DNA from 2 places in the Pseudarthrobacter sp. 01T43 genome. Region 2 is predicted to be linked to the other one. Evidence: predicted binding sites of a transcription regulator. Region 2 holds the regulator's gene; the other holds the start of a gene.
What was found. Region 2 encodes HrcA, which represses chaperone genes, less so after heat shock. Its sites were predicted from a motif close to TTNGCACTCGNNNNNNNCGAGTGCNAA; they were not measured.
Positions count from the first base shown of each region.

Region 1 (4,207 bases), on a different contig from region 2:
AGGCTGCGTTCCCGCACGTCCCTGGCGGTGGTGACTGCCAGCCTCCGGCACGCGGCACGGATCGGCGAGTCCATCCGGCTGCAACTGCCCAACCATCCCACGCTTGCCGGGTTCTTCGGCGGCGGTGATGAGTCCTTCCGGGTGGTTGACCTTGAGCGGGCGCAGGGCCTGGTCCGGGACCACATCATCTTCTCACCGGGCTTCGGCCGCACCCCCCACGGGCGGGCGCTGCACAACTTCGGTCCGCTGTCCGCTGAGGGCGGCCGCGAAAAATTCGCGCTGGCCATGACGCGTGCCCGGCGGTCGATCCACGTCCTGACATGCTTCCAGCCCGAAGACCTCGACCACACCCGGCTTTCGTACGGCGCCGTGGAACTCTACGAGCTCCTGAACCGGGAAATCGCAGGAAAGACGGACCTCGGCACTCCGGCGTCCCGGGCCGCCGCCAGCGAACAGGCACTCGGCGCTGATCCCCTGGTGGCTGACCTCGGCGACCGGCTGCGCGCCCGGGGTGCCCGCGTCTGGCACCAGTACGACGGTGTGATCGACGTAGTGGCTGCAGCTGACCCGCTGAGTACCATGGGGCAGGACGACGCAGATATCCCCTGGCCGGTGGCGATCGAATCCGACGGCACGGAACAGTACCGCACCATGAGCGTCCGCGAGCGGAGCCGCCTCCGCCCGCAACTGCTGGAACGGATGGGCTGGCGGTACATGCCGCTGTGGACCATAGAGGTCTTTACGGACCCGTCCACCTGCGCCGACCGGATCGCAGGCTACCTGGGCCTTGAGAATGTTGTGCCACCTGGACGCGGCACCGCCTCGGGAGGATTCTTTGATGAGGATTTGGACCCGCATCGCCTCGGAACGGCTGGAAACGACAGGAATGAAGACCAGGCCCGACGCCTGGAGAGGGAGGTTGTTGTGAACCCACAGAACCCCGGCCACGCCGGTACCGAAGGCGACGACCAGCCGGACACCACAGGCCATGACCAGGCGCCCGCACCGGAAACCCCGCAGACCGGTACCGCAGGAATTCTGCCGAACAAGGCCGCTGAGGACGATCCCCGGAACTGGGGCGACGGCACCGACGACGATCACGATGCCTGGCTGAAGGAGAACAAGCCGCCGCACTGGGGCTGATAGCCGTCACGGCGCGTCACCCTGCAGCGCTCTGAGGACCCACCAGGACAAAGAACAGTTTGCCCTGCGTGGATGCTCCAGCCAGGCGGGCGGCTTGTTCAGGGGCCGCTGCCACCACGATCAGCCCGTCCGTCTCGCCGGTGCCGAGCCACTGGCCCGTCTTCCCACCCTGCCCCGAAGTCCAGAGGACCGGCACGGAGGAAGCGAGCACTTCGGACGGGGAGTTTTGGTCGTAGCCGTTGGCGCCGGTCAGTACGACGTTAACCAACTGCCCGGGGGACACCAGCTGGATGGAGGATGGATCCGCCATCCGCAGCGGCACAGCCGCGGAACCGGGAGGCGTTCCGGTCAGGAGGCCGGGACCCAGCAGTTGGGAATCCGTCAACAGCTGTCCTTTCCGGAGTGGTGCTGCCAGTTGTTTGCCCGTGGCCTCGCTTGGGTTGGATATAAACCCGGGGCTTACCAGCTGCGGGGGAATCTTCACGGGCGCCAGGTCAGTGGCTGCCAATGCTGTTCCGGCGGGCAGGTCCCGTGCGGCGGCCAGCGTCGTGGCAGTGTCCGCGGGTGCGGGAGTGAGCTGATGGACGGTGATCCCGGCGGCAATGCACAGCAGGAGGGCGATGGCGAGGCGACGGTTCCGGCTCAGCCATAGGACAAGTCTGCGGCGGCCGGGGCGGCGAGTGTCTCGGGCCGCCAGACGGCGGCGGACGGCACTCGCGGGTGGGGCGGCTCCGCGTCTGGGGCGGAAGAGCGTGGCTGGCATGGCACCCACGCTATGTTCAGGAGACCTCGCCGCACAGCAGCTGAGGTGCCTATGTGGACAACTGTGCTGCCGGCGTCGGACGCGGCCTCAAACAGTGCCGCAACACCGTGTTCAGCGCAAGCGGATTAGTCCGTTGCTACGGACGGGTCCTTTACTGAAGGCAGCTAGTAGCGTCAGCTGGCTGCAGCTGCGGCGGCCGGGGCCGGTGCAGCTGCCGGGGCGGGAGCCGCCGCGGGTGCGGCAGAAACCGTGCTGCCTTTGGCATCGCGGGAGTCGGTCCGGTAAAAACCGGAGCCCTTGAAGACGACACCAACGCTGTTGAACTTCTTGCGCAAGGCTCCCTGGCACTCCGGGCATGACGTCAGGGTGCTGTCGGTAAACGACTGGAAAACGTCGAAGGCGTGGCCGCAATCCTTGCAGGCGTAGGCATAAGTGGGCACTGGTGATCCTCCTCTTGGGCAAACGAGAGGTCCTGCATTGCCTGGAACGAGCGGGTCGTTCATTAGCAGTCTCAGGGCCTGAGTGCCAATTCTATCACCTCAAACAAGCAGCTCTTGAGACTGCCGGAGCCCCGGTCATGCGGGAGTCGACAGCCGAACCAGCCCGGACGGGGTCAGGGCGACAGGGACCTTCCGGTCAAACGCTTCGGCGGGAATGCTTCCGGCTGGCAGCACTTCGCCATCGAACACGACGGCCGCGAGCGGAATGTCCAGCCCTTGGCTGGCCAGTGAGCCCAGGAGGACGTCGTAGTAGCCGCCCCCCTGGCCTATCCGGTTCCCGCTGAGATCAAGGGCCGTGGCGGGGATCAGGAGCCCGGACACGGAGGCCATGATGGAGAGGTCATGGCGCGGTCCGGCGGGTTCCAGCACGGGAGCAAACCGGCTGCGGATAAACTCCGCCCCGGGCGTCCAGCGGGTCCAGCTCAGTTGGCGATCCGGCTCGCAAACGGGGAGCAGGACTGTGTGGCCGCGGCGGTGAAGTTCGCTGATCAGCGGCAGTGTGGGCGGCTCAGGAACCACGCCCAGATAGGCGCAAAAGGTCGACGGCGTTGCGCCGGCCAGTTGGTCAGCCCACGTTGCCCCGTGGACGGCAAGCCCGGCACCGGCTGCGTCGCGCCGGCCAGGTTCCGTGGCCGCGCGTTGCTCCCGGTGGCGGGCCCGGATGCCTTCCTTGGCCGCCCTGTCGCGCTCGGACATACCGTTCCCTCTTCCACGTGACGTCTTGCAGATGTGCTGCCCTGCGGTATGCAGGATAGGGGCGCCCAGGAATTACTGAATGATCAGCCCCTCCGTTAGATTAGTCCAGTGACTACCTCTCAGCAGACTGTACGCAAAGCCGTTATCCCTGCAGCCGGCCTCGGCACCAGGTTCCTGCCGGCCACTAAGGCAATGCCCAAGGAAATGCTTCCGGTGGTGGACAAGCCTGCCATCCAGTACGTGGTTGAAGAGGCGGTCCACGTTGGTCTCAACGACATCCTGATGATCACGGGACGCAACAAGCGCGCCCTCGAGGACCACTTTGACAGGGTTCCTTCGCTGGAGGACACTCTGGAAGCCAAAGGCGACATGGCCAAGCTCGAGTCAATTCAGGCAGCCAGCAACCTTGGTGACATCCACTACGTCCGCCAAGGTGACCCCAACGGCCTGGGCCATGCGGTGCTTCGCGCAAAGCAGCACGTCGGCAACGAACCGTTCGCTGTCCTCCTCGGTGACGACCTGATCGATGCCCGGGATGAGCTCCTCAGCACCATGATCGACGTACAGGCCAAGACCGGCGGATCCGTGGTGGCCCTCATTGAGGTGGAGCCCTCCCAGATCAGTGCCTACGGGTGCGCCGACGTCCAGGCCATCGATGGTGAAGGCTACGTCAGGATCAACAAGCTCGTCGAAAAGCCCGACGTGGACGAGGCGCCCTCAAACCTGGCCGTCATTGGCCGCTACGTCCTCCACCCTGAAGTTTTCGAGGTGCTGGAGCGCACGGGCCCGGGCCGCGGCGGGGAAATCCAGCTGACGGACGCCCTGCAGGAACTGGCCGCCGGCGAGGGCGAGGGCTACGGCGTTTACGGGGTGGTCTTCCGCGGCCGCCGTTACGATACCGGTGACAAGCTCAGCTACCTCAAGGCCTGCGTCCAGCTTGCCATTGACAGCGAGGACCTCGGCCCCGGCCTTCGGGAGTGGCTGCCGGGCTTCACTGCCGGCCTCGCTAAATAGCTGCCGTGCGTCCCGGACCCATCTGGCCCACCACCCTGGAGTGCGGTGACCTGGTCCTGCGCCCCATCAGGTATCGGGACAAGAAGGAATG
Region 1 covers NZ_JBFTPV010000004.1:82,247-86,453, forward strand. The annotation lists gene AC1DIM_RS06105 (AAA family ATPase) at 1-1,143, shown strand, start outside; gene cpaB (Flp pilus assembly protein CpaB) at 1,160-1,906, opposite strand; gene AC1DIM_RS06115 (FmdB family zinc ribbon protein) at 2,080-2,346, opposite strand; gene AC1DIM_RS06120 (5-formyltetrahydrofolate cyclo-ligase) at 2,482-3,102, opposite strand; gene galU (UTP--glucose-1-phosphate uridylyltransferase GalU) at 3,211-4,116, shown strand; gene AC1DIM_RS06130 (GNAT family N-acetyltransferase) at 4,122-4,207, shown strand, end outside.
Region 1: the regulator HrcA is predicted to act here: its motif matches at 2,409-2,435, upstream of AC1DIM_RS06115 (FmdB family zinc ribbon protein).

Region 2 (4,207 bases):
AGGCCGCCGGCGCGGCGGCCTGCCATGCCTCCAGCACGGACCGTAGCGGCCGCACAGCGTCTTCGTGGAGGATTACGGCAAGGTCCGCGGCTGCCACGGCGGCAACCAGGCCGGGGGTTTCGACGGCGGCGCGCACCTCGGGAATCCAGGCGCGCCGTGCCTGCTTGGCTGCTGCCGTGACCACGGACTGCCATTTGGCATGGGCTTTCACGGCGCGCTCACCCTTCCAGCGCACGATCGAACGTTCCGACTGCCAGGGCACCACGGCGTCGATCCCCAATTCCGTGGCGGTTTCCACGGCGAGCTCATCACGGTCGCCCTTGGCCAGGGCCTGGACCAGGACCAGCCGGATGTCAGGCTGTTGTTCCACAGCCAGTTCGGCGCATTCAACGGTGAGTTCGGCGGGTGATGCCGCAACAACCGTTCCCGTCAGCCGTTTACCGGCGCCGTCGGCAATGTCCACGGACTCCCCGGGCGTCAATCGCTTGACTGTTACCGCATGGCGCGCTTCGGGGCCCTGAAGGGTATAACGGGCACCGGGAACCAACTGGTCCAGTGACCCGGCTCCGCTGAAGAAGACGGGGTTGCTCACAGCTACAGGTTACCGAGCCGGTCCCGCAGCTTGGCGAAGACCCCACCGCTGGCCGTCAGCTTGCCCTCGGTGAACTGTTCGCCGCGCAACTTTGCCAATTGCCGCAGGAGGTCCTCCTGAGCGGGATCGAGTTTCGCCGGCGTCTCCACCTGCAGGTGGACCAGCAGGTCACCGCGGCCATAGCCCCGGAGGTGGGTGACGCCCAGGCCGCGGAGGGTGATGACCTCGCCGGCCTGGGTCCCGGCTTTGACGTCGATTTCCTGAAGTCCATCGAAGGTTTCCAGCGACATTTCGGTGCCCAGGGCAGCTGCAGTCATAGGAATGTGGAGCGTCGCGTGCAGGTCATCGCCGTCCCGGACGTAGGTGGGATCGTTGTTGACCCGGATCTCGACGTAAAGGTCACCGGAAGGTCCGCCGGCAGGGCCGGCTTCGCCTTGCCCGGACAGCTGGATCCGGGTACCGGTTGCGACGCCGGCGGGCACCTTGATGGTGAGTGACCGGCGGCTGCGAATGCGGCCCTGGCCGTTGCATTCGTTGCATGGATCCTTGATGACAGAGCCGAAGCCTTCGCAGCTGCCGCAGGGAGCCGCCGTCATGACCTGGCCAAGGATGGAACGTACGGCCCGCTGGACCTGGCCGCTGCCGCCGCAGATATCGCAGCGCTCGGGGTGGCTGCCTTCGCGGCAGCACGAGCCGTTGCAGGTGGGACAGGTGACGGCGGTATCCACCTCAAGCTTGCGGTTGACGCCGAACACGGCGTCGCGCAGTTCGATCCGGACGCTGATGAGGGCGTCCTGGCCGCGGCGGACCCGGGACGCCGGACCCGAGGATCCGCCGGCCCCAAAGAACGTATCGAAGATGTCCTGGAACGCGAAGCCCTGGCCGGCATAACTGCCACCGCCGAAGCCATTGTCGGTGCCGTTCTCATTGCCTGTGGTGTCATAGACGCGGCGCTTCTGGGGGTCCGAAAGTACCTCGTAGGCATGGGTAACGGCCTTGAAGCGGTCCGACGCATCGTCCCCGGGATTAACGTCCGGGTGAAGGGTGCGGGCCAGCTTGCGGTAGGCCTTCTTGATCTCTTCTCCGGTGGCTTCCGGCGAGACTCCGAGGACGTCGTAGTGGCTGCTCAAAGTTCGTATCTCTTCCCTGTTGTACTTCCGGCAGCGAGGCTGCCGGCACTGCTCTTGGTGCCTGGACCGTTGTTGTTACGGACCCAGAATTCTTGAAAGATAGCGGGCTACTGCCCTGACGGCGGCCATGGTGGTGGGATAGTCCATCCGGGTGGGACCCAGGACGCCAACCTTGGCCGTGCTGTCAGGTCCGTAGGCCGTGGCGACCACCGAGGCTTCGGCCAGTCCGTCGTAGGGGTTTTCCCGGCCGATACTCACTGTCACACCCCGCGGGTCCTGCGCCATGTCACTGAGGAGGCGGAGGAGGACCACCTGTTCCTCGAGGGCCTCCAGCACAGGACCGATGCTGAGCGGGAAATCCACGTTGGACCTGGCCAGGTTCGCAGTGCCGGCCATCACCATGCGGTCCTCACGGCTGCTATGGGCGAGCGTTTCGAGCCCTTGAGCCAACGCCTGGGCAGCTGCCCGCTGTCCTGGCGCGACGGAGGAAACCACTCCCGGCAGTGACTGGGCCAACCGGCTGAGCGGCGTGCCCGCCAGCGAGCCGAGGAAATGCGTCCGCAAAGCGGCGATAGTGTCCTCACCGAGGTCCTGGCCGACGTCTATCACGCGCTGTTCCACCTTGCCGGTGGTGGCGATGAGCACCAGAAGGACCTGGCGTGGCGCCAGCAGGACAAACTCGATGTGGCGGATGGTGGCCCGGCTCAAATGCGGGTACTGCACCACGGCCACCTGGTTGGTCAGTTGGGACAGGAGCCTGACGGTCCTGTCCAGGGCATCATCCAAGTCGTCCGCGCCCTCAAGGAGCGACTGGATGGCCTTCTTCTCCGCCGGAGAGAGCGGCTTGACCGCCGAAATCTGATCCACAAACAGCCGGTAGCCCTTGTCAGTGGGGATCCTGCCCGCGCTGGTATGCGGAGCGGTGATCAGGCCCTCGTCTTCCAGGGCAGCCATGTCATTGCGGATGGTTGCGCTGGAAACGCCGAGGTGGTGGCGTTCAACCAAGGCTTTGGAACCCACGGGCTCGCGGGAGTGCACGTAGTCCTCCACAATGGCCCGCAGCACTTCAAGTTTGCGCGGCTCGCTCACACTCCACCTCCATCCACGGTTGCGCCTCATTGTTCACGGCAATGGTCACGGCTCGTTAGCACTCGACATGCCTAAGTGCTAACAGTCTAATATGACTCACCCCGTTGTTAGCATTGGTACCGCTCCGGGCGAACATTCCGGGGCACGATCTAGCACAAGGCGGAATCAATCCATGCAGTACCAGAACTGGGGTCCGCAGGAGATCACCGCGCCCGTCCGGAGCGAACTCCCCGAGGTTGCAGTGGAACGCGGCATGGTCCTCGAAGACGCACAGTCCGGCTGGGTAGGAGCAGTGACCCGGGTGGAGAAGTCCGGCGGCATGCATGTGGTTGCCCTCGAAGACCGGCGGGGCAAGTCGCGTTCGTTCAAGCTTGGATTCGGGTTCCTTTTGGAAGGCCAGCCCATCAGGCTCATGCCCCCGGCGCCCAGGCAGAGCGCGGCCGCGCCCGCCGGCCGGACGGCGTCCGGCTCTGTCCGCGTGGCGGGCCAGCGTGCCCAGGTGGCCAAGGCGAGCAGGATCTGGGTGGAGGGAAAGCACGACGCCGAACTCGTGGAAAAGGTCTGGGGTGACGATCTCCGGGTGGAAGGCATCGTCGTCGAGCCTTTGCATGGCATCGATGACCTCGCAGGGGCGGTGGCCGCCTTCGGTCCCGGGCCCAGCCGGCGGCTGGGGATCCTGGTGGATCACCTGGTGCCGGACTCCAAAGAGTGGCGCATCGCGGCCGGTGTGATGGCCTCCCCGGGCGCCGCCGGGAATGTGCTGATTGTCGGACACCCCTACGTTGATGTGTGGCAGGCAATCCGCCCCGCCGTGCTCGGCATCGAACGATGGCCTGTGGTGCCCCGTGGGCAGGACYGGAAAACCGGCATCCTGGCCGCCTTCGGCTGGCCGCACTCCACGAAGGAAGACATCGGGCTGGGCTGGCAGAAGCTGTTGGGTGCGGTCCGCAGCTACGCGGACCTGGAAGCGTCACTGCTCGGCCGGGTGGAGGAAGTCATTGACTTCCTGACGGCGCCATGACTCCGCGGGGCCCGTGAACGGCCCAAGGGCTGTCCCGACCGCGGCATTTGCCGCGTGACCCAGTATTCTTGGTACTGAAGAGGCTGTTGTCGCACCCGACCGGCATTCTCCAAACCAGCACCATTGCACTTTCGAAGGATGAAACCGTGGCACAAAACGCACGCGAGCACCGGGACGACCAAGGCCGTTCCGAGTACCAGGGCGTTCCCGCAAATGCGTTGCCCCTTACGGCCAGCGAAGACCGGCAATGGGCCACGCTCGCACACTTTGGCGGGATCCTCGGCTGTGTACCGTCCCTGCTGATTTACCTGATCTTCCGTGAACGCGGACCGTTCACCGCGCAGGAATCCAAGGAAGCGCTGAACTTCAGCCTGC
Region 2 covers NZ_JBFTPV010000002.1:284,816-289,022, reverse strand. The annotation lists gene AC1DIM_RS02950 (16S rRNA (uracil(1498)-N(3))-methyltransferase) at 1-592, opposite strand, end outside; gene dnaJ (molecular chaperone DnaJ) at 595-1,722, opposite strand; gene hrcA (heat-inducible transcriptional repressor HrcA) at 1,798-2,811, opposite strand; gene AC1DIM_RS02935 (DUF3097 domain-containing protein) at 2,984-3,832, shown strand; gene AC1DIM_RS02930 (DUF4870 domain-containing protein) at 3,979-4,207, shown strand, end outside.